Regions from separate parts of the Pseudarthrobacter sp. L1SW genome, predicted to be linked through region 1. Evidence: predicted binding sites of a transcription regulator. Region 1 holds the regulator's gene; the other holds the start of a gene.
The links. The regulator HrcA, encoded in region 1, represses chaperone genes, less so after heat shock. The targets are predictions, from matches to a motif close to TTNGCACTCGNNNNNNNCGAGTGCNAA.
Positions count from the first base shown of each region.

Region 2: groES (co-chaperone GroES) is a predicted target of HrcA. The motif match lies at 11,058-11,084, and genes of this name have one in related genera.

Region 1 covers NZ_CP078079.1:2,086,446-2,095,859, reverse strand. The annotation lists gene lepA (translation elongation factor 4) at 1-891, shown strand, start outside; gene hemW (radical SAM family heme chaperone HemW) at 928-2,157, shown strand; gene KTR40_RS09605 (DUF4870 domain-containing protein) at 2,240-2,662, opposite strand; gene KTR40_RS09600 (DUF3097 domain-containing protein) at 2,809-3,663, opposite strand; gene hrcA (heat-inducible transcriptional repressor HrcA) at 3,840-4,853, shown strand; gene dnaJ (molecular chaperone DnaJ) at 4,934-6,061, shown strand; gene KTR40_RS09585 (16S rRNA (uracil(1498)-N(3))-methyltransferase) at 6,064-6,858, shown strand; gene KTR40_RS09580 (GerMN domain-containing protein) at 6,886-7,833, opposite strand; gene KTR40_RS09575 (PhoH family protein) at 8,193-9,281, shown strand; gene ybeY (rRNA maturation RNase YbeY) at 9,278-9,414, shown strand, end outside.
Region 2 covers NZ_CP078079.1:2,817,232-2,830,548, reverse strand. The annotation lists gene KTR40_RS13010 (carbohydrate kinase family protein) at 1-282, shown strand, start outside; gene alr (alanine racemase) at 324-1,544, shown strand; gene tsaE (tRNA (adenosine(37)-N6)-threonylcarbamoyltransferase complex ATPase subunit type 1 TsaE) at 1,541-2,152, shown strand; gene tsaB (tRNA (adenosine(37)-N6)-threonylcarbamoyltransferase complex dimerization subunit type 1 TsaB) at 2,152-2,823, shown strand; gene rimI (ribosomal protein S18-alanine N-acetyltransferase) at 2,862-3,371, shown strand; gene tsaD (tRNA (adenosine(37)-N6)-threonylcarbamoyltransferase complex transferase subunit TsaD) at 3,368-4,471, shown strand; gene KTR40_RS12980 (glutamate--cysteine ligase) at 4,582-5,733, opposite strand; gene KTR40_RS12975 (glycoside hydrolase family 3 N-terminal domain-containing protein) at 6,108-7,535, shown strand; gene KTR40_RS12970 (shikimate 5-dehydrogenase) at 7,645-8,442, shown strand; gene KTR40_RS12965 (class I SAM-dependent methyltransferase) at 8,426-9,724, opposite strand; gene KTR40_RS12960 (hypothetical protein) at 9,779-10,156, shown strand; gene KTR40_RS12955 (DMT family transporter) at 10,084-11,016, opposite strand; gene groES (co-chaperone GroES) at 11,241-11,534, shown strand; gene groL (chaperonin GroEL) at 11,612-13,222, shown strand; gene KTR40_RS12940 (dihydrofolate reductase family protein) at 13,305-13,317, opposite strand, start outside.

The DNA of each region.
Region 1 (9,414 bases):
CCGGTGCTCCGGGACGCGCTTGAGAAGCTGATGCTTAATGACGCCGCGCTGGTCTACGAACCCGAGACGTCGGCCGCGCTGGGTTTCGGCTTCCGCGTGGGCTTCCTCGGCCTGCTCCACCTCGAAATCACCCGCGAACGGCTCGAGCGCGAGTACAACCTGGACCTGATTTCCACCGCACCCAACGTGGAATACGAAGTGACGCTGGAGGACAAGAAGGTGGTCCATGTGACCAACCCCAGCGAATACCCCTCCGGCAAGATCCACGAGGTCCGCGAACCGATGGTGTCCGCCACCATCCTCGCTCCGAACGAGTTCGTCGGCGCCATCATGGAACTGTGCCAGAGCCGCCGCGGCGTTATGGGCGGAATGGACTACCTCTCGGAGGACAGGGTGGAAATCCGCTACCGCCTGCCGCTCGCCGAGATCGTTTTCGACTTCTTCGACATCCTCAAGTCCAAGACCCGCGGCTACGGCTCGCTTGACTGGAAGGCCGACGGCGACCAGGTGGCGGACCTCGTCAAGGTGGACATCATGCTCCAGGGCGAGCAGGTGGATGCCTTCTCAGCCATCACCCACCGCGACAAGGCATACTCCTACGGCGTCATGATGACCACCAAGCTGCGCGAGCTGATTCCACGCCAGCAGTTCGAGGTGCCCATCCAGGCGGCCATCGGCTCCAGGATCATTGCCCGGGAAAGCATCCGCGCCATCCGCAAGGACGTTCTCGCCAAGTGCTACGGCGGTGACATTTCGCGTAAGCGCAAACTGCTGGAAAAGCAGAAGGAAGGCAAGAAGCGCATGAAGATGGTGGGCCGCGTGGAGGTTCCACAGGAAGCCTTCATCGCCGCCCTCACCACCGATGAGTCCAAGGACAAGGCAAAGAAGTAGTGAACACAGCGTCCGGCAACACCGGAGGCCCCAGCAATGCCTAGCATTCTTCCCCTCGGCGACCCGGCGCCGTCGGACGGTCTGTTGCCTGCCCAGGCAGCGGACGGTGCGGCGGACCGGGCTTTCGGGCTGTACGTGCACATTCCTTTCTGTGCCGTCCGGTGCGGGTACTGCGATTTCAACACCTACACCGCCACCGAGCTCGGCGGCGGCGCGTCGCAGGACGCGTATGCCGCCACTGCGGCCTCCGAAGTGTCGCTGGCTGCCAGGGTTCTGGCCGAATCGGGACTTCCCGCCCGCGCGCTGAGCACGGTGTTCTTCGGCGGCGGCACACCAACCCTCCTTCCCGCAGGGGACCTCGCGCTCATCCTGCGTCGCGCCATTGACCAGTGGGGAATCGAGGACGGCGCCGAGGTCACGACGGAGGCGAACCCGGACTCGGTCACCCCTGAATCCCTGGCCATTCTCAAGGACGCCGGGTTCACCAGGGTCTCCTTCGGCATGCAGTCCGCTGTTCCCCATGTCCTGAAGGTCCTGGACAGGACCCACACGCCCAGCCGCGTGCCGCAGGTCGTTCAGTGGGCGCGTGATGCCGGACTTGCCGTGAGCCTGGACCTCATTTACGGGACACCAGGGGAGTCGCTGGACGACTGGCGCTACTCCCTTGAGACGGCGCTGTCCTACCAGCCGGACCACATCAGCGCCTACGCCCTCATTGTGGAGGACGGCACCAAGCTCGCCGCCCAGATCCGCCGTGGCGAAGTTCTCGGAATCGACGACGACGACCACGCCGACAAGTACGAACTCGCCGACCACCTCATCACCCAGGCCGGCCTCGGCTGGTACGAGGTCAGCAACTGGGCCCGCACGCCGGAGCAGGCCTGCCGGCACAACCTCGCCTACTGGCGGGGCGACGACTGGTGGGGGATTGGACCGGGGGCGCACTCCCACGTGGGCGGCGTCCGCTGGTGGAATGTCAAGCACCCCACGGCCTACGCCGGACGCCTTGCGCAGGGAGTGTCACCGGCAGCGGGCAGGGAAACCCTGGACCAGGAGACCCGGAATGTCGAGCGTGTCATGCTCGAGGCCCGTCTCCAGTCCGGCCTCGACGTGTCGTCACTGGGCCAGGCGGGACGGCACGAGGTGGCCGGACTGATCGCGGACGGCCTCGTGGATCCTGCCGCCGCTTTCAAGGGAAGGCTGGTCCTCACGCTCAAAGGGAGGCTGCTGGCAGACGCGGTGGTACGCCGGGTCCTCCCGGACTGATCGGCACAAAGCAACGCGGGCCCGCGCCCGCAGCGTTCCCCTGGCCGTGGAGCCGGTGCGGCCTTGCGGGGCGGGGGTGGGGTTACTTGATCCAGCGCAGGTTGTACTGGTACCGGTGCGGCTGTCCACGGTTGACATGGATGCCGGCCGCCACCGAGAAGCAGGTCAGGGCAATCCAGATGAGGGTGGCTATGACGGCAAAGACGTTGCCGATCACGGGGACGAAGACCACCAGGATGTTCGCAACGAGGGCAGCGATGGTGGGCGGCAGGCTGAAGTTCAGGGCTTCCTTGGATTCCTGGGCGGTGAAAGGCCCCCGGTCCCGGAAGATCAGGTAGATCAGCAGCGACGGAACACAGCCCAGGATGCCCCCAAAGTGGGCCATCGTGGCCCATTGGCGGTCTTCGCTGGCTGTGAGGGGCAGCGCATTCGCGGGAACGCCGTGGTACTCCGAACGGCCCTGGCCGCCCTGGGTGTCCCTGTGATCGCGTGCGTTTTCTGCCACAGTCTGTTCCTTCTGAAGTGCAATGGTGCCGGCCAAGAATGCTTACTTGGTGCGCAGGCCTGCATTGTTGCAGGATCCGCAGTACCAAGAATACTTGGTACTGCCCGGTATCGGCGCCGGAATGCGCGCGCCGGGGTGGAGCGCCCTCAGGGAACGGTGAGGAAGTCGATGACTTCCTCAACCCTCCCCAACAGCGAGGCTTCAAGGTCTGCGTAGGTGCGGACGGCGCCGAGGAGTTTCTGCCAGCCGAGCCCGATGTCCTCTTTGGTGGCATGGGGCCAGCCGAACGCTGCGAGGATGCCGGTCTTCCAGTCCTGCCCGCGCGGCACCACTGGCCACTGCTCAATGCCCAGGACAGCGGGCCGGATGGCCTGCCACACGTCCACATAGGGGTGGCCCACAATCAGGACGTTCCCCGCGGCACCCGGCGAGGCCATAACGGCGTCGGCTATGCGTGATTCCTTGGAGTCCGGCACGAGGTGGTCCACCAGGACACCCAGCCGCCTGCCGGGTCCGGGCCTGAACCCTGCGACTGCCGCCGCGAGGTCATCAATGCCGTGGAGGGGTTCGACGACGATGCCCTCCACGCGCAGGTCATCTCCCCAGACCTTTTCCACCAGTTCCGCGTCGTGCTTTCCCTCCACCCAGATGCGGCTGGCTTTGGCCACCTGCGCCCGCTGGCCGGCAACCCGGACTGACCCGGAAGCCGTCCGGCCGGGCCCGGCAACGGCACCGGCTGCCTGCCGCGGGGCCGGGGGCAGGAGCTTGATGGCCTGCCCTTCGAGGAGGAATCCGAAGCCCAAGCGGAAAGACCTGGACTTTCCGCGCCTGTCCTCCAGGGCAACCACATGCATTCCGCCGGATTTTTCGACGCGGGTCACGGCACCCACCCAGCCGGACTGGACGTCCTCGAGCACCATTCCCCGTTCAACGGGCACCTCGGGCAGTTCAGTCTTTGCGGGAGCGGACAAGTCCCGCGGGCCCCAGTTCTGGTACTGCATGGTTTCACTCCGCCTAGCGTTCGGTACAGGTCCGGAATTTCGCCCGGAGCGGTACCAATGCTAGCAACGGGGGGAGGCATAATAGACTGTTAGCACTTAGGCATGTCGAGTGCTAACCCTTGAGGTGGCACAGCGCGGGCGGTGCTGCCGCCCCGAACCCTGGATGGAGGTGGAGTGTGAGCGAGCCACGCAAACTCGAAGTGCTGCGTGCAATCGTGGAGGACTACGTCCACTCCCGGGAACCCGTCGGGTCCAAGGCCCTGGTGGAGCGGCACCATCTCGGTGTGTCCAGCGCGACGATCAGGAACGATATGGCCGCCCTGGAGGAAGAGGGCCTGATCACCGCTCCGCACACCAGCGCCGGGCGTATCCCCACAGACAAGGGTTACCGGCTGTTCGTGGACCAGATCTCTGCAGTCAAACCGCTGTCCCAGGCGGAACGGAGGGCCATCCAGTCACTGCTGGAAGGATCGGACGACCTTGACGACGTCCTTGACCGCACCGTCCGGCTGCTGTCGCAGCTGACCAACCAGGTTGCGGTGGTCCAGTACCCGCACCTGAGCCGGGCACTGGTCCGCCATATCGAGTTCGTCCTCCTTGCACCGCGGAAGGTGCTGGTGGTGCTGATCGCCAACAGCGGCAAGGTGGAGCAGCGCGTCATCGACGTCGGCCAGGACCTGGCGGATGACGCCCTCGCCAGCCTGCGGGCACGGTTCCTCGGATCCCTTGCCGGCACGCCGCTGAGCCAGCTCGCCCAGTCCCTGCCGGCGGTGGTGGCCACAGCGGCCCCGAGCCAAAGGCAGGCCGCCCATGCCCTCGCCGTCGGCCTCGAGGGACTGGCCCAGAGCAGCAGGGAGGACCGCATGGTCATGGCGGGCACAGCCAACCTTGCGCGGTCCAACGTGGACTTTCCGCTCAGCATCGGTCCGGTCCTCGAAGCGCTTGAGGAGCAGGTGGTCATGCTCCGCCTGCTGAGCGAAATGGCGCAGGACCACCGCGGGGTGGCTGTCAGCATCGGCCGCGAGAATCCCTACGACGGCCTGGCCGAGGCATCCGTGGTTGCAACAGGGTACGGTCCGGACCACGTTGCCAAAATCGGCGTCCTGGGGCCAACCAGGATGGACTATCCCACCACCATGGCCGCCGTCAGGGCCGTCGCCCGGTACCTTTCGCGGATCCTGGGCCCCTGACGTTTTCCGGTTCCCCCGGGCAGGCAGAGCATTTTCCGCAGTCCAACTGCAGGCAGTACAACAAGGAAGAGATACGAACTTTGAGCAGCCATTACGACGTCCTTGGAGTCTCACCGGAGGCCACGGGAGAAGAGATCAAGAAGGCCTACCGCAAACTGGCGCGCACCCTCCACCCGGACGTCAACCCGGGTGAGGACGCGTCGGACCGCTTCAAGGCCGTGACCCACGCCTACGAGGTTCTCTCTGACCCGCAGAAGCGCCGCGTCTATGACACCACCGGCAACGAAAACGGCACGGACAACGGCTTCGGCGGAGGCGGATACGCCGGCCAGGGCTTCGCGTTCCAGGACATTTTCGACACCTTCTTCGGTGCCGGCGGAAGCACCGGCCCGGCTTCCCGCGTCAGGCGCGGCCAGGACGCCCTCATCAGTGTCCGCATTGAACTGCGTGACGCTGTTTTCGGCGTCAATAAGAAACTGGAAGTGGACACAGCCGTTACGTGCCCCACCTGCGACGGTTCGTGCTGCCAGCCGGGAACCCACCCGGAACGCTGCGACATCTGCGGCGGCAGCGGCCAGGTCCAGCGCGCAGTCCGGTCCATCCTGGGACAGGTCATGACCGCCGCCCCGTGCGGAACCTGCGAAGGCTTCGGCACCGTCATCAAGGACCCCTGCAACGAGTGCAGCGGCCAAGGACGCATCCGCAGCCGCCGTTCACTGACCATCAAGGTTCCAGCCGGCGTGGCCACCGGAACCCGCATCCAGCTCTCGGGCCAGGGCGAAGCAGGTCCTGCCGGCGGCCCTGCCGGCGACCTCTACGTCGAGATCCGCGTAAACAACGACGCCACGTATGTCCGGGACAACGACGACCTCCACGCTACCCTGCACATTCCCATGACGGCGGCAGCCCTGGGTACCGAAGTGAGCCTGGAAACGTTCGACGGGCCGCAGGAAATCGACGTCAAGCCCGGCACCCAGTCCGGCGAGATCATCACCCTTCGTGGACTTGGCGTGACCCACCTCCGCGGTTACGGGCGCGGCGACCTGAAAGTGCACCTCCAGGTCGAAACCCCCGCGAAACTCGACCCTGCACAGGAGGACCTCCTGCGGCAGCTTGCCAAACTCCGCGGTGAGCAGATCACCGAAGGAAAGCTTGCGGCCAGCGGAGGCATGTTCGCCAAGCTCCGGGACCGGCTCGGTAACCTGTAGCGGTGAGCAACCCGGTCTTTTTCACCCCTCCCGGTTCCCTTGACCAGATGGTGGCGGGGGAGGTCTTTGTCCTTGAAGGGCCCGAGGCGCGGCACGCCGTCACGGTGAAGCGGATAGCCCCCGGCGAGCCCGTTGACATCGTGGACGGCGCCGGGACCCGCATGAGCGGAAAGGTGCTGGCGGCATCCCCGTCCGGGCTTGATGTTGAGTGCGCCTCCCTGTCCGTCGAGCCGCAGCCAGGCACCAGGCTGGTGCTGGTGCAGGCACTGGCCAAAGGCGACAGGGACGAACTTGCCATTGAGACGGCAACAGAGCTGGGGATCGACGCCGTTATACCCTGGCAGTCCGAGCGGTCCATCGTCCGGTGGAAAGGCGACCGGGCGGCGAAAGCCCACGCCAAATGGCAGTCCGTGGTCACGGCGGCAGCCAAGCAGGCCCGCCGCGCATGGATTCCCGAGGTACGGCCCGCCGTCGACACGGCCGCGCTGGCCGGCCTCGTGGAGACGGCTCAGCTTGCCATAATCCTGCATGAGGACGCGGTCAGGCCCCTGCGGACCGTGCTGGAAGCATGGCAGGGCGGCGGAAACGGGACGGAACCGCGGGAAGTGCTCCTGCTTGTTGGACCGGAAGGCGGCATCAGTCCCCGGGAAGTCACCCGCCTCTGCGGCAAAGGTGCCGTCACGGCGCTGCTGGGCCCCCATGTGCTGCGCTCATCTACTGCCGGGCCCGCCGCCGTCGTGCTCGCCAGCGACGTCCTGGGACGATGGGCGGCCCCTCGCGCCGCACCTGCCGGTTGAGCAGGCAGCGGAGCTGCAGGGTGCGGGCTAGCGGACCTTGAAGGCCCGCGAGTCCTCGTTCTGGTCCGGCTGCCCGCTGGCGCCGGCCTGGGCAACGCGCAGCTCGTAGTCGCCCGCAGGGAGCGTGAGGGCCAGCGTAAAGAGCCCTCCCTGTCCCGGTTCGGCAGAGGCCGTTGTTTCTCCGGTGAGGAAGGGCGCCTTGGTGCCGCCCGCCTCCATCCGCTGGATCTGCCAGCGCAACTTGCTGCCGGCAAGCGTGCTGCGGCCAGTGATCTTCACGCTTCCGCCGGCGATTTCCACATTTTCCTGCGGATCGATGACCCAGACGGGCGCCACCATGCCCGCGGCCCTCGTCATCGGGTCGCCCAGCTGGACGTGGCCGAAAGCAACGTAGTCTGTGTGCCCGTCCACCAGGATCCGCACGCGGATCTGCTGCCCGGAATCGATGAGCCCGGAGCTGGCCGCAGCGGCCGTGGCCGTGTAGACCAGCTGCTGGACGGCACGGGCCGCCATGTCGGCGTCGAGGTTGCTGTTGAACGCGTCCTCGGACACGTCCACCGTGATGACGTCCTTGCCGGAAATCGAGGTGGCCAGCTCGCTGGGGTTCTGCCAGGGGGTGAAGAAGTCGGGGTCAAGCGGCTTATCCTGCATCATCGCCCGCAGGGCACGGGTCACGGGGTTCTCCTGCTCCGGCACGTCCCTGAACTCACGGTAGAGGAACACGCTGCTGCCGGTGCGGCCAATCCAGTACACCGGCGCCTTGTTGGAGGACTGCGTGGTTTCGAGCGGTGCGCTGGTGGACGGCGCAGTGCCGGTGGCAGCAGGGCCGGAATTCAGGAGCCCGCTCGGTGCAGGATTCGGCTCGGCGAGGCACCCCGCCAGGAGCGGTGTCACTGCCAGAACCGCCGCGAGGACCGCAGGGCGGACACGGCCCTGTCGTCGTCCTGCCCTCAGGGGCGCAGCAGATTCCGGCACGTTTGTTTGCCCGTCCTTTCACGAATGGGCCGCTTCCCCGGGCGGCGGTACTCCAGCAATGAATCTGGATTTCCAGCATGGCACAGGGCATCGAACAGAATGGCCCTGCCGGAGCCACTGGAGCCAACTGCAACAGGAACGATATGAGGCCGATATGAAGTTGATACCTAATGAAGCAACCTCCTGTACCGGACGGCGTGTTCACGCTTGTCCTTGTAGTGGGACAATCCGGTGTCGACGCCGTACTGGCGTAAGATGGAGGGACCGCTTGGGCAAGGCGCACCGGATGCGGTGACCGGCCCGGCGGTGGACATTTATTTTCGGACTTTGAGGGGATAACGGGCCTGCGGGCCATCACCATGACTGAATCAGCGAATGGAAAGCGCCGGCTCAACACGGGCGAAGGCGCCGCAGGGGAATTTCCCCACTCTCTCCCCGGCAGCCGTACCGAAGTTGTTGTTTTCGACAACTCCGACCAGATGGTCCAGTCACTGGGCAGCCACGATGAGGCGCTGCGCTTCATCGAGGAACAGTTCCCGCACGTCAATTTCCATGTCCGCGGCAACGAGCTCTCCATCACCGGTCCTGCCAGCGACGTGCCCCGCATCATGCGGCTCCTCCACGAGGTCCGCGGCCTGGTGGCCCGTGGAACCGTCATCAGTCCGGCCGTCCTGCAGCAGCTCGTGGCCCTCCTGCGTACCCAGTCACTGCAAAACCCCGTGGACGTGCTGACGCACGACATCCTGTCCAGCCGCGGGAAGACGATCCGGCCGAAGACGCTGAACCAGAAGACCTACGTTGACGCCATCGACGACAACACCGTGATTTTCGGCATCGGCCCGGCCGGAACCGGCAAGACCTACCTGGCCATGGCCAAGGCAGTGCAGGCGCTTCAGCAGAAGGAGGTCAGCCGGATCATCCTGACGCGTCCGGCAGTTGAGGCGGGGGAGCGGCTGGGATTCCTGCCGGGAACCCTGAGCGACAAGATCGATCCCTACCTCCGCCCGCTTTACGACGCGCTGCACGACATGATGGACCCGGAGTCCATTCCCAGGCTGATGGCGGCCGGCACCATAGAAGTGGCTCCCCTGGCCTACATGCGCGGACGAACGCTCAATGACGCCTTCATCATCCTTGACGAGGCGCAGAACACCACGCCCGAGCAGATGAAGATGTTCCTGACCCGGCTTGGCTTTGGCTCCAAGATGGTGGTCACCGGTGACGTCACCCAGGTGGACCTGCCTTTCGGCACCCGTTCCGGGCTCCGCATTGTCGAGGAGATCCTGCAGGGCATCGAAGGCGTCAGTTTTTCCGTGCTGGACGCAGCGGATGTTGTCCGGCACCGGCTGGTGGGGGATATTGTCAATGCCTACAGCATCTGGGATGACGCACAGCGCAGCCGGGTGAAGCATTCGGCGGGCGCCGGCAAGCGGGGGGAACACTCATGAGCATCGAGGTGAACAATGAGTCCGGCGTCCAGGTGGATGAAGCTGAACTCGTGGCGTTGTCCCGGTACATATTCGAACAGCTCTACATCCATCCGCAAGCTGAACTGTCCATCCTCCTGGTGGACGAACCTGC
Region 2 (13,317 bases), 730 kb from region 1:
GCCGCGTTCATCGTTGGCAGCCTGGCCGGCTGGCCGCTGGGCAACAGGTTGCGCTTCGCCAACCTCTGCGCCTCGCTGGCGGTGCAGGAGGTGGGCGGATCGCTGGCTGCCCCCGGCTGGGGCGACATTGCCGACTGGTGGAAGCGCGCCAACGCCCGTCCCGAACGGCAGACGAGCCAATGGCTGCGGCGCTTCGGCTTCCTCGCCGACATCATCCAGGATGTCCCGCTCGCCGCCCAGCGCCGGGCGTCGGCCACCATCGCCCACCTCTCGGACGCCTGACGGATTATTCGGCCTGAAGCGCCAGCACTAGAATCACTAGGGTGACTTACCCCGCAACAACCGGAGAATCCAGTGCTGCCCCGGGGCACGGCCCCCGATATGAACGGTCCGCCGTGATCGACCTCGACGCCATCCGGCACAACGTCCGGCGCCTGGCCGCTGCCGCGTCCCCGGCGAAAGTCATGGCCGTGGTGAAGGCTGATGCGTACGGGCACGGCGCGGTTCCGGTGGCGCGGGCCGCCCTGGAGGCAGGCGCCTCCTGGCTGGGGGTGGCCCACATATCCGAGGCGCTGGCGCTGCGCGCTGCCGGCATCGAGGCGCCGCTGCTCGCCTGGCTGCACACCACGGAAAGCAACTTTGGTGCTGCTGTGGCGGCCGGCGTCGATATTGGCTGCTCGGGCTGGGAGCTGGAAAGCGTCGTGGCCGCGGCCCGGGAACAGGAGCGCCCCGCCCGCATCCACCTGAAAGTGGACACCGGCCTGGGACGGAACGGAGCCGCCCTGGACACCTGGGACCAGCTGGTGGGCGAAGCCATGGAATACCAGGACCAGGGCCTGCTGCGGGTGGTGGGAATCTTCTCCCACCTTGCGGTTGCCGATGAGCCCGAGCGCCCCGAAACAGACCAGCAGCTGGCCACGTTCCGGGAAGTCCTCGCCGTTGCCGAGGACGCCGGCGTGGACCCGGAGGTCCGGCACCTGGCCAACACCCCGGCCACGCTCTCCCGGCCGGACACCCACTTCGACCTGGTCCGGGTGGGCCTTGGCATTTACGGTCTCTCGCCCTTCAGCGGGCAGAGCTCCGCCGAGCTGGGACTCCGACCGGCCATGACCCTGCGGACCCTGGTGTCACAGTGCAAGGGCGTGCCGGACGGCCAAGGCGTCTCCTACGGCCTCCGCTACCACACCAGCGGCCCCAGCACGCTGGGACTGATTCCGATGGGCTATGCCGACGGCGTCCCGCGGGTTGCCACCGGCGGGCCGGTGCGGGTGGCGGGCAGGACATACCCCGTGGTGGGCAGGATTGCGATGGACCAGATGGTCATCGACATGGGCGACGACGGCCCCGGCGGCGCGGACCTGCTAGGCGCGGAGGCGGAGCTGTTCGGCGACGGCGCGGACGGCGGCCCTACCGCCGATGACTGGGCGCGCGCAGCCGGAACCATCAATTACGAGATCGTCACCAGGATCAGCCCCAGGGTGCCGCGGTACTTCGTCAACGAAGAGGACCAGCGCTCCGCGTCCAGCCAGGAGACGTCCTCGTGAGCACCAACGGCGAGGCTGCCCTGCCCAACTGGGAAAAGACTTTCACAGCCACGACGGCGGAGCAGACCCATGCGCTCGCCGTCAGCCTTGCGGCGGCCCTGGAGGCCGGGGACCTGCTGGTGCTGAGCGGTGAGCTGGGTGCCGGGAAGACCACCTTCACACAGGGGCTGGGAGAAGGGCTGGGCGTCCGGGAGGGCATCATTTCCCCCACGTTCGTCCTGGTCCGCATCCACCCCAACCTGGCCGACGGTCCACGGCCCGGCGGCCCGGACCTGGTCCATGTGGACGCATACCGGTTGGGTTCCGCTGCCGAAATCGACGACATCGACCTGGAAAACACCATGGACTCCGCCGTCACGGTGGTGGAGTGGGGCCGGGACCGGGTGGAACACCTTAGCGAGAGCAGGCTGGAGATCGACCTGCACCGGGCGATCGGACTCGGAGCCGGCCTGCCCTCTGCCGGCGCGTCCTCTGCAGGGCTGCAGTCTGCTGGCCTGGACTTCGACACAGAGGACATGGACGAGCCGCGCACCATCGTCATGCGCGGGTACGGCCCGCGGTGGGCTGCCGCCCCTGAACTCGGCGCCGCCACGGAAGGGGTCCGCTGATGCTGGTCCTCGCCATTGACACCTCCGCCGTTGCCAGCGCCGCCCTGGTCTCATCCGAGGCTCCCGGGCACGTGCTGGCCAGCTTCTCCACCGAGGACACCCGCAGCCATGCCGAAGTGCTGGCCCCGGGAATCGAGGACCTGCTCGCCGGTGCCGGCGTGGCCGGGCAGGACATCGACGCCCTGGTGGTGGGTGTGGGACCCGGGCCGTTCACCGGACTGCGGTCTGGAATTGCGACCGCCCGGACCCTGGCCTTTGTCTGGGGAAGGCCCCTCTACGGGCTGGTCAGCCTGGACGCCGTGGCCCTGGAGGTGGCGGAATCCGCTGCAGCCGTCGCGGAGTTCCTGGTGGTGACCGACGCCCGCCGGAAAGAGGTCTACTGGGCGCGCTACAGCGTTGCGGACGGCCAGCTTCCGGTCCTGGAGGACGGCCCCCACGTCAGTTTCGCGGGCGAGCTGCCGGACCTGCCGGCCTTCGGCGCCGGCGCCGGCCTGTACGCGGATGCCCTGGATGCCCACCCCGGATTCACGGAGGAACAGCCGGACGCCCTGTTCCTGGGAAAGTTCGCGCTTGCCCGGCTGGCGGAAGGCAACGGGCTCCTGGACTCCACTCCGCTGTACCTCAGGGAATCCGACGCCCAGGTGCCCGGACCGAGGAAGAGGGCCCTGTGAACGCCGACCCCCGCAGCCACGGCATCACTGTCCGCGACATGACACTGGATGACATTCCCGCCGTCAGTGCCCTGGAGCAGCGGCTCTTCCCGGTGGATGCCTGGCCCCTGCAGATGTTCCTTGACGAACTGTCCCAGCCGGAAACCCGCCGCTACCTGGTGGCGCAGGGCAGTGACGGCATCGTGGGCTACGCCGGCCTGATGTGCATCGAGCCCATCGCGGACGTCCAGACCATCGCCGTCGTCCCTGAATATGAGGGGCGGGGCATCGGCACTGCGCTGCTCACCAGCCTCATCGACGAAGCCCGACGCAGGCGGGCAGCAGACGTCCTACTGGAGGTACGGGCGGACAACCCGCGTGCCCAGCAGCTGTACGTCCGCTTCGGCTTCGAACAGATCCACATCCGCCCCCGGTACTACCGCGACGGCACCGACGCCCTCATCATGCGCCTCCAGCTCGCCGGCACCCCTGCAACAGGCACCTCTGCAACAGGCACCCCAGGAACCGGCGCCGACGACGTGAATCCCAAGGAAGGAGGCCAGCCATGAACCGCTCGCAGCCACTGGTGCTGGGCATCGAATCGTCCTGCGACGAGACAGGCGTCGGCGTGGTCCGCGGAACAACGCTGCTGACCAACACCGTGTCCTCCTCGATGGACGAGCACGTCCGTTTCGGTGGCGTCATTCCCGAGATCGCCTCCCGGGCCCATCTGGACGCCTTCGTTCCCACCCTGGAGCAGGCGCTTTCCGAGGCCGGCGTCACCCTCGACGAGGTGGATGCCATCGCCGTCACCTCGGGACCCGGCCTGGCCGGGGCCCTCATGGTGGGCGTCTGCGCGGCCAAGGCCCTGGCCGTGGCCACCGGCAAACCCCTGTACGCCATCAACCACCTGGTGGCCCATGTGGGCGTGGGACTTTTGGACGGGAAGAACGCCGCCCGGCAGGGCAGCGCCGCCCCGCAGCTTCCGGACAACCTCGGCGCGCTGCTGGTCTCCGGCGGCCACACGGAAATCCTGAAAATCAACAGCATCACCGACGACGTGGTGCTCCTCGGCTCCACGATCGACGACGCCGCCGGCGAGGCCTATGACAAGGTGGCGCGGATCCTCGGCCTCGGCTACCCGGGCGGGCCCGCCATCGACAAGGTGGCCCGCACCGGCAACCCGAAATCCATCCGCTTCCCCCGCGGCCTGAGCCAGCCGAAGTACATGGGCACCGCCGAAGAGCCCGGCAAGCACCGCTACGACTGGTCCTTCAGCGGCCTCAAGACCGCGGTGGCCCGGTGCGTGGAGCAGTTCGAGGCGCGCGGCGAAGAGATTCCGGTGGCTGACATCGCCGCCGCCTTCCAGGAGGCCGTGGTGGACATCATCTCGTCCAAGGCGGTGCTGGCCTGCCGTGAGCACGGCATCAAGGACGTGCTCCTGGGCGGCGGCGTGGCGGCAAATTCCCGTCTCCGCGAGCTCACCGGCCAGCGCTGCGCCTCCGCCGGGATCCGGCTGCATGTGCCGCCGCTGGACCTTTGCACGGACAACGGCGCCATGGTGGCCGCGCTGGGCGCGCAGCTGGTGATGGCGGGAGTGGAACCCAGCGGCATCCATTTCGCACCGGACTCGTCCATGCCGGTCACGTCGGTCTCCCTGCCCGCCTGACGGCAGGGCGTCCCGCCAACCGTCGCGGGGCACTTTGGGGGCGCCGCCGTCGTAAATCACGAGGGCGGCCGGCGTGTGCGTGTTGAAGTGCCCCGATTCGGCAGGGGAAGTCAGGCGGTGGGGCCGTTGCGCATCTGCTTGACCAGGTCCAGGACCACGGCCCGTAGGTCCCCGCCGTGTTCAGCCGCCACGCGGCGCTGGCGCTGGTAGCCGGCACCTCGGCGGATGATTTTCTCCACATCAGCAAGTTCGTCGGCACAACGAAGCTTGGCAGCCACGGGCTCAAGCCGGTTCAGGGTCTCCAGCAGGTGCTCGGTGACCAGCTGCTCCTTGCCCGCGGCGTCCAGGATGATGATGGCGTCCATGCCGTAGCGGGCCGCGCGCCACTTGTTTTCCTGGATGTGCCACGGCGGCATGGTGGGGATGGTGCCGCCATTGTCCAGGATGGTGGAGAACTCGTCCACCAGGCACTGGGTGAGGGCGGCGATGGCGCCGACTTCCTCGAGCGTGGCCAGGCCGTCGCAAATGCGCATCTCGATGGTCCCCAGGTTGGGCACCGGCCGGATGTCCCAGCGGATCTCCGAGAGGGTGTCGATCACGCCGGTGGTGAACATGTCCTGGACGTAGGACTCGTATTCCTCCCATGAGCGGAACTGGAACGGCAGCCCGGCGGTGGGGAGCTGCTGGAACATCAGAGCGCGCTGCGAAGCGTAGCCCGTGTCCTCGCCGCCCCAGAACGGGCTTGATGCGGAGAGCGCCTGGAAGTGCGGGAAGTAGTTGACCAGGCCGTCCAGCACCGGCAGGGCCTTGTCGCGGCGGTCCAGCCCCACATGGACGTGCACACCGTAAATGACCATCTGCCGGCCCCACCACTGGGTGCGGTCGATCAGCTTGGCGTAGCGGGCTTTGTCCGTCACCGGCTGGAGCTGCGGCGGGCTGAACGGGTGGCTTCCCGCGCAAAAGAGCTCCACGCCCATGGGATCGGTGATTTCGCGGACGGCAGCCAGCGAGCGGCTCAGGTCTTCCTTGGCCTCAGCGGCGGTCTCGCAGATGCCGGTCACCAGCTCAACAGTGTTCAGCAGCAGTTCCTGCTTGATGTGCGGGTGCTCGTCGTCATCGTTCAGTTCCGGGTGGCGTGAGGCAACGCCGCGGAGCACCTCATTGGCAACGGATGCGAGTTCGCCTGTCCTGCCGTCCACCAGCGCGAGTTCCCATTCAACGCCCAGGGTTGACTGCCTTGAGGGGGCGAAATCGATCTTCACGCATTTCCTAACTGTCCTGTTTGCCGCTGGCTCACGCCGTCACTGACAGGCTGTTGCCGGCAGGCGAACGGGTGGTTCAAGTCTAGTGCAGGGGTAGCATCGTATTGATGGCCTTGTTCCAACACCTGCGTGACAGTCCTAACAAAACCCTCCCACTCCTGGCGGCAGCCTCTGCCGCAGTAGCCCTGGCGTCCTGCATGGCCGCACCCGGGCCCGTCCCGTCGTCGGCCCCTTCCGCTCCAGCCCCGCCCACCCCTACGGGTACCACGACGGCGCCCGCCACCTCCTCGCCGGCACCTGATCCGGGTGCCAGGCCACTGGGTTGGGGTCCCCAGCAGCGCGACGCGGACAAGGCCGCCGCCGCCGTGGCCGCGATGACCACCGAAGAGAAAGCGGGGCAGGTCCTCCTGCCGTTCTTCAAGGGCAGGGAGGTGGAGGCCCACGCTGCCGCCATCGAGCGCCTGCACCTTGCCGGGTCCATCATCATGGGCGACAACGTTCCGCTCGACCCCCAGGGCAGGATGGACGTGCCCGGCATGGCTGCGATCAACCAGCGGCTGGCCCAGGCCGCAGCCGGCCGCCCCTGGCCCGGGATCATCGCGGTGGACCAGGAAGGCGGCCAGGTTGCCAGGCTGGGGCCGCCCCTGACGGAATGGCCCACGCCCATGAGCTACGGGGCAGCCGGGAGCGCGCCGCTGGCCAAGGAGGCAGGGCAGGGGCTGGCGGCTGAGCTTGTGCCGCTGGGGTTCAACGTGGATTTCGCTCCCGATACGGACGTCACCATCGGCCCGAAGGACCCCACCATCGGTGCCAGGTCCATGTCCTCGGACCCGGGCGCTGCCGCCTCCCTCGGCGTCGCGTTCGCCCAGGGGATGCTCGCCGCTGGAGTCCTGCCGGCCGTCAAGCACTTCCCGGGGCACGGCTCGGTGGCCGTTGATTCCCACGTGGGCCTCCCCGTGCAGCCCGCGTCCGTTGCGGAACTCAGCGGCCGCGACTGGAAGCCGTTCGAGGCCGCCGTCGCCGCCGGTTCGCCGATGGTGATGACCGGACACATCGCCGTCCCGGCGCTGGAACCCGGCGTCCCGGCGTCGCTCTCGGGACCCACGTACGCGGCGCTGCGGGGCCTGGGCTTCAAAGGGGTGGCGGTGACGGACGCCCTGAACATGGGCGCGGTGACCAAGCAGTACCCCGGCGGAACGGCCGCCGTGATGGCCCTCGCCGCCGGTGCGGACCTCCTGCTCATGCCGGCCGACGTGGCGCAGGCGCATGCGGCCATTGTCCAGGCCGTTGCATCCGGCAGCCTGCCGGCTGAACGCCTGGATGAAGCCGCCCGGCGGGTGGCCACCATGATGGCGTGGCACGGCCGGACTGCTGCGGCAACCGGTGCGCCGGCGGGAAGCGGGGGATCCCTCTCAGCCCGGGTTTCGGCCGCTGCAGTCACCATGCTCTCCGGACCGTGCACCGGCCCGCTGGTGCCGGGGGCGGTGCGGGTGGCCGGCGGCGGGCCGGCGGACAGGGCCCGGTTTGAAGCTGCTGCCGGCCGGGCCGGACTGTCCGTGGGCTCCGGGCCGCTGGTCACCCTGATCGGCTACGGCGGGCGCGGGGCGGAAGGGGACATCGCCGTCGCCCTCGATGCTCCCTGGCCGCTGCAGGACTCGGCCGCTCCGGTGAAGATGGCCCTCTATGGCCGCAGCGATGGCGCCTTCGACGCCCTGGCCGCCGTCCTGGCAGGAAAGGCGCCCGCCCCCGGGAAGCTGCCCGCCGCCGTCGGAAGCTTCCCCGCGGGAACCGGCTGCCCCTAACCCAACTAAGTAGCGCTAAGTGTCGTTTTGAACCCCCAAAACGACACTTGGCGCTACCCAGTTGGGAGGGAGCGGGTTAAATGGTGGGGTGCCCATTCTGAATAAAGACATGACCCTCTGCATCTCGCTCTCGGCCCGGCCCAGCAACAACGGGACCCGCTTCCACAACCACCTGTATGAGCAGCTGAACCTTAACTGGATCTACAAGGCGTTCGCCCCCACCAACCTGGAACAGGCCATCGCCGGGGTCCGCGGGCTGGGCATCCGGGGTTGCGCCATCTCCATGCCGTACAAGGAAGATGTGATCGCCCTCGTGGACGAGATGGACCCCTCCGCCAAGGCCATCGATTCCGTGAACACCATCGTGAACACTGACGGGCACCTCAAGGCCTACAACACCGACTACACGGCAATCGAACAGCTTCTGGCCACCAACAAGGTGCCCACCGGCTACTCCGTCCTGGTCCAGGGCGCTGGCGGGATGGCCAAGGCGACCGTCGCGGCGCTGCGCGACGCCGGCTTCACCGACGTCACTGTCCTCGCGCGGAACGAAAGCACGGGCCGGGCGCTCGCCGAACAGTACGGCTTCCAATGGCGGGCAGCGCTCGACGGCGGGACGGCTGACCTGATCATCAACGTCACCCCCATCGGCATGGCCGGAGGGCCGGAGGCTGAGTCGCTCGCCTTTCCGCAGGAAGCGATCGCCGCCGCCCGCGTGGTGTTCGACGTCGTTGCGCTGCCTGCCGAGACGCCACTGGTCAAGGCAGCACGGGCGGCAGGTAAGCCGGTAATTACCGGTGCGGAAGTGGCCACCATCCAGGCGCTGGAGCAGTTTGTGCTCTACACCGGCGTCCGGCCCACGGCCGGGCAGGTGCGTGCCGCCGAGGAGTTCATGCGCGCGCAGTAGCCGTTTCTTCGCCGGCAGTGCCCTGCACCGGCTCCACCACGATGGCCACCCGGTCCTCCCCAATGCGGGTCAGGACCAGGGTGGCTGTTTTGGCCCCGGCCTTCTTGCCAGCTGCTTTCCCCCCTGCATTCTTCCCGGCTGGGTTCTTCCCTGCGGGCAGCAACTGCTTGCGCAGTTCTTCGGGTGTGACGGCGGTGCCGCGCTTCTTGATGTCCAGCACGCCGATGCCCTCCGCCTTCACCCAGGCCTTCAGCGCCTTCACGTTGTACGGCATCACGTCCAGGACCTTGTAGGCGCGCGCGAACGGGGTGTCCACCAGGCGGGGAGCGCAGATGTAGGCGATGTGCTCATCCACCAGGTGCCCGTCCAGCTGCAGTGCGACGTCGGCCACCAGGCCGGCCCGGATCACGGCGCCGTCCGGTTCGTACAGGTATCCCTCCACCGGCCCCACCGGTGCCGCTGGCCCCGCCCCAAAGTCCTCGCCGCTGGTCAGCTCGGCCGCGCCCTGGGCGCCGAGCACCAGCGCAGCCCGGCGGACTCCGGGCCGGCGCACCGCGTTGAACCACAGCGCCACCTCGGTGACGTCGCCGGCTACCGAAACCCACTGCGCCTCACAGCCGGGCGGAACGGACTCATGCGGCATGCCGGGCCCCATCTTGACGCCCACGGCCAGCCCGGACGCCGCCAGCTTCTCCACGAAGGACAACGGCGGAGAGAATGCTTCCGGGTCCCAAATCCGTTTGGTCCCCGAACTGGAGGTGACGCGGCGCGCGGGATCCAGCCAGACGCCGTCGACCCCGTCCAGCGGCACAGCCGTGGCGTCCGCGTGGACCACTGTGGCGTTGGGGAACGGAATGAGGTTCACCGTGGCGCAGGCCGCCGTCGTCTCGTCCATCTCGACGGCGGTGACGTTGATGTCCATCGATGCCAGCGCCAGCGAGTCCGCAGCGAGGCCGCAGCCGAGGTCCGCCACGTGGCGGATGCCGGCCTCGGCGAACCGTTGGGCGTGGCGGGCGGCTACGTTCAGCCGGGTTGCCTGTTCCAGCCCCGCCTGGGTGAACAGCATGCTGCGGGCGAACTCACCGAATTTCGCGGCGGCCTTGGTGCGGAGCCTGGACTGGGTGAGGACGGCGGAAACCAGTTCGGGGGAGTGGCCTGCCTTGCGGAGGGCGGAGTTCAGCTCGAAGGATTTCTCCTCCTGGTAGGGGCCCAGGGACGCCAGGAGCTCCCAGCCTTCAGGGGTGAGCAGCGGTGCAATCTGGTCCTGGGGAGCGTGAGCCATGGGTTCCAGCCTAGTGGAGGAGCGGCACGCCGCGATGCCGATAGTGTTGAAGCCATGAACCAGAGTGCAGGTCCCCAGCAGTCCCGTCAGCCCCAACCCGGGGACGGCGGGCTGGCGAGGTTTGCCCGGCCGGCACTGATCGCCAGTTCGGTGGTGGCCGTGGTGTGCCTCGCGCTCCTGGTGGTCATTTTCTTCCTGGACACCTTCAACGCCACGGTCTACTCGGTGGGCGGCAACAACATCCAGGACGACACCCAGGAGGCCCGGGATATCCGCGGGCTTTACGACGGTGCCCGGGCCGGCAGCGTCGTCTTCCTTGTCGCATCCCTGTTGACTGCCCTGGCTTCTGCCTTCCTCCTCTACCGGGGGCGGAATTCCCCGGGGGAGGCCGACGGCGGAGAGGACGTCGACTTCGACGACCTGGGCCGCTGAGGTGGCTTGCTGCCCGCACTGGTGAGCAGGACGCCTGAAATAACCAGGATGCCGCCCAGGACCTGGGGGACGGTGATGGGCTGCCCCAAGGTAATGGTGATGATGGCGGTAAACACTGCGATGAGGTTCAGGTAGTTGCCGGCGTTGGCAGCCGTGGTGCGCTTGAGGGCCAGGTTCCAGAGCAGGTAGGAACCCAGCGAGGGGAACAGGGCGATGTACGCCAGCGACCAGCCCTCCGAGGGAGTGGCCGGCAGCCCGGCTCCCGCTGCCACCGCAAAGGGGACCAGGACAACGGCCGCCATGGCCACCTGCACCGCGGTAGACGTAATCGCCGGGACGGACAGCCTGCGCGCAGTGATGGTGTAAAAACCCCAGACGGTGATGGCCGCAACGATCAGCAATTCACCGGCGTCGATGGAGAAAGTCAGCAGCCGCTGCAGGTTGCCGCCGGTGAGGACCAGCAGGACCCCTGCCAGGCCCAGGGCAACGCCCACCCAGCTCAGCGGGCCCGGCCTGTCCCGGAGCAGGATGGCGGCCAGGACCATGATCAGGGCCGGGTTCGCGGCAGTCACCAGGGAAGCGTTCAGGGCCGAGGTGTGTCCCAGTGCGCTGTAGAGCAGCAGTGTGTAGGCGCTCATGCCCAGGCAGCTCAGGAGCAGGAGCATGCGCCAGCGGCGCAGGACAGCGCGCCAGTCGGGCCGGTCAACGGCCTGGGCAAGGACCAGCAGCGGCACGGCAGCCAGGGCCCAGCGCCAGAAGGTCAACTGGAGCGGCTGCATGGTTTCCATGGCGGCCTGCCCTACAACGAAGTTGCCCGCCCAGAAGAGGGTGGCAAGGGTCAGGTACAGGGCTGCTCGCACCGGTCAAATGTACATGGATGGTGTCCGCCCGTGACGAAATGCTGGCACTCGCCTTGACCGAGTGCTAACCCTTACATAGAGTCTTCATTAGCACTCTCCCTAGGAGGGTGCTAATACATGAAGAGCTGCCAGCCAGGCTGCTGCCGGCACCGCGACGACGGTTTGCCAGCCACGGCGGAATGCTTTCCAGTCCACGAATTTGCTGACGAAAAGGAGAGGTCCGAGTGTCGGTCTCTATTAAGCCTCTTGAGGATCGTATTGTTGTCCGCCCGCTCGAAGCCGAGCAGACCACGGCTTCCGGCCTGGTCATCCCGGACTCCGCGCAGGAGAAGCCCCAGGAAGGCGAAGTTGTTGCTGTAGGCCCCGGCCGCTTCGAAGACGGCAACCGCGTTCCTGTCGACGTAGCCGTCGGCGACGTCGTTATCTACTCCAAGTACGGCGGAACCGAAGTCAAGACCGGCGGCACCGAGTACCTCGTGCTGTCCGCCCGCGACGTCCTGGCGATCGTCGTAAAGTAACTCCCCGGATCCCCGTGCCGCTGGTCTTGCATTCTGCTGGTCAGCTGCGCGGGGTTCTGTCTTGAAAGGACAAAACCATGGCAAAGCAGCTTGCGTTTAATGACGCTGCCCGCCGGTCTCTTGAAGCCGGCATCGATAAGCTCGCCAACACCGTCAAGGTGACGCTCGGCCCCCGCGGCCGCAACGTCGTCCTGGACAAGAAGTGGGGCGCTCCCACCATCACGAACGACGGCGTCACCATCGCCCGCGAAGTGGAACTGGACGACCCCTACGAGAACCTTGGCGCGCAGCTGGCCAAGGAAGTGGCCACCAAGACCAACGATGTTGCCGGTGACGGCACCACCACGGCAACCGTCCTGGCGCAGGCCCTGGTCAAGGAAGGCCTGCGCAACGTAGCGGCAGGCGCTGCTCCCGGCCAGATCAAGCGGGGCATCGAGGTTTCCGTTGAAGCCGTTGCAGCACGCCTGCTGGAGAACGCCCGCCCCGTTGAAGGCACCCAGGTGGCCAACGTTGCAGCAATCTCCGCCCAGAGCGACGAGATCGGCGAGCTCCTCGCCGAGGCCTTCGGCAAGGTGGGCAAGGATGGTGTGATCACCATCGAGGAGTCCTCCACCACCCAGACCGAACTGGTCCTCACCGAGGGCATGCAGTTCGACAAGGGCTACCTGTCCCCGTACTTCGTCACCGACGCGGAACGCCAGGAAGCAGTCCTTGAGGATGCCCTCATCCTGATCAACCAGGGCAAAATCTCCGCGGTGCAGGAATTCCTGCCGCTGCTGGAAAAGGCCCTGCAGAGCTCCAAGCCGCTGTTCATCATCGCTGAAGACATCGACGGTGAGGCCCTGTCCACGCTGATCGTCAACCGCATCCGCGGCACCCTGAACGTCGTGGCCGTCAAGGCTCCCGGCTTCGGCGACCGCCGCAAGGCCATGCTGCAGGACATCGCCACCCTCACCGGTGCGCAGGTTGTCTCCCCGGAACTGGGCCTCAGCCTGGACACCGTCGGCCTTGAGGTGCTGGGTACCGCCCGCCGCATCACGGTAACCAAGGACAACACCACCATTGTCGACGGCGCAGGTTCGGCCGAAGACGTGGCAGCACGAGTCGCCCAGCTCCGCGCCGAGCTGACCCGCACCGACTCCGACTGGGACCGTGAAAAGCTCCAGGAGCGCCTGGCCAAGCTGGCCGGCGGCATCGGCGTCATCAAGGTCGGCGCAGCCACCGAGGTTGAGCTCAAGGAAAAGAAGCACCGCATCGAGGACGCTGTTTCCTCCACGCGCGCTGCCCTTGAAGAAGGCATCGTCGCCGGCGGCGGCTCGGCCCTGATCCACGCCCTGAAGGCACTGGACGAGGACCCTGCTGTCAAGGCGCTCGAAGGCGACGCCGCCGCTGCTGTGGGCATCGTCCGCCGCGCGCTGGTCCAGCCGCTGCGCTGGATTGCCCAGAACGCCGGCTTCGACGGCTACGTCATCACCGCCAAGGTTGCCGAGCTCGAAACCAACAACGGCTTCAACGCCAAGTCGGGCGAGTACGAGGACCTGATCGCCGCCGGCGTGATCGACCCCGTCAAGGTCACCCGCGCCGCCCTCCGCAACGCAGCTTCCATCGCTGCCCTGGTCCTCACCACCGAGACCTTGGTTGTCGAAAAGCCTGCCGAGGAAGACGAGCACGCAGGCCACAGCCACTGACCTGTGGCTCCGTGCGGGCAACCGTGCATGCACAAAAAACCGGTCCAGCATCCGCTGGGCCGGTTTTTTGTGGGCCTAGGGATCAAGTCCCCGGC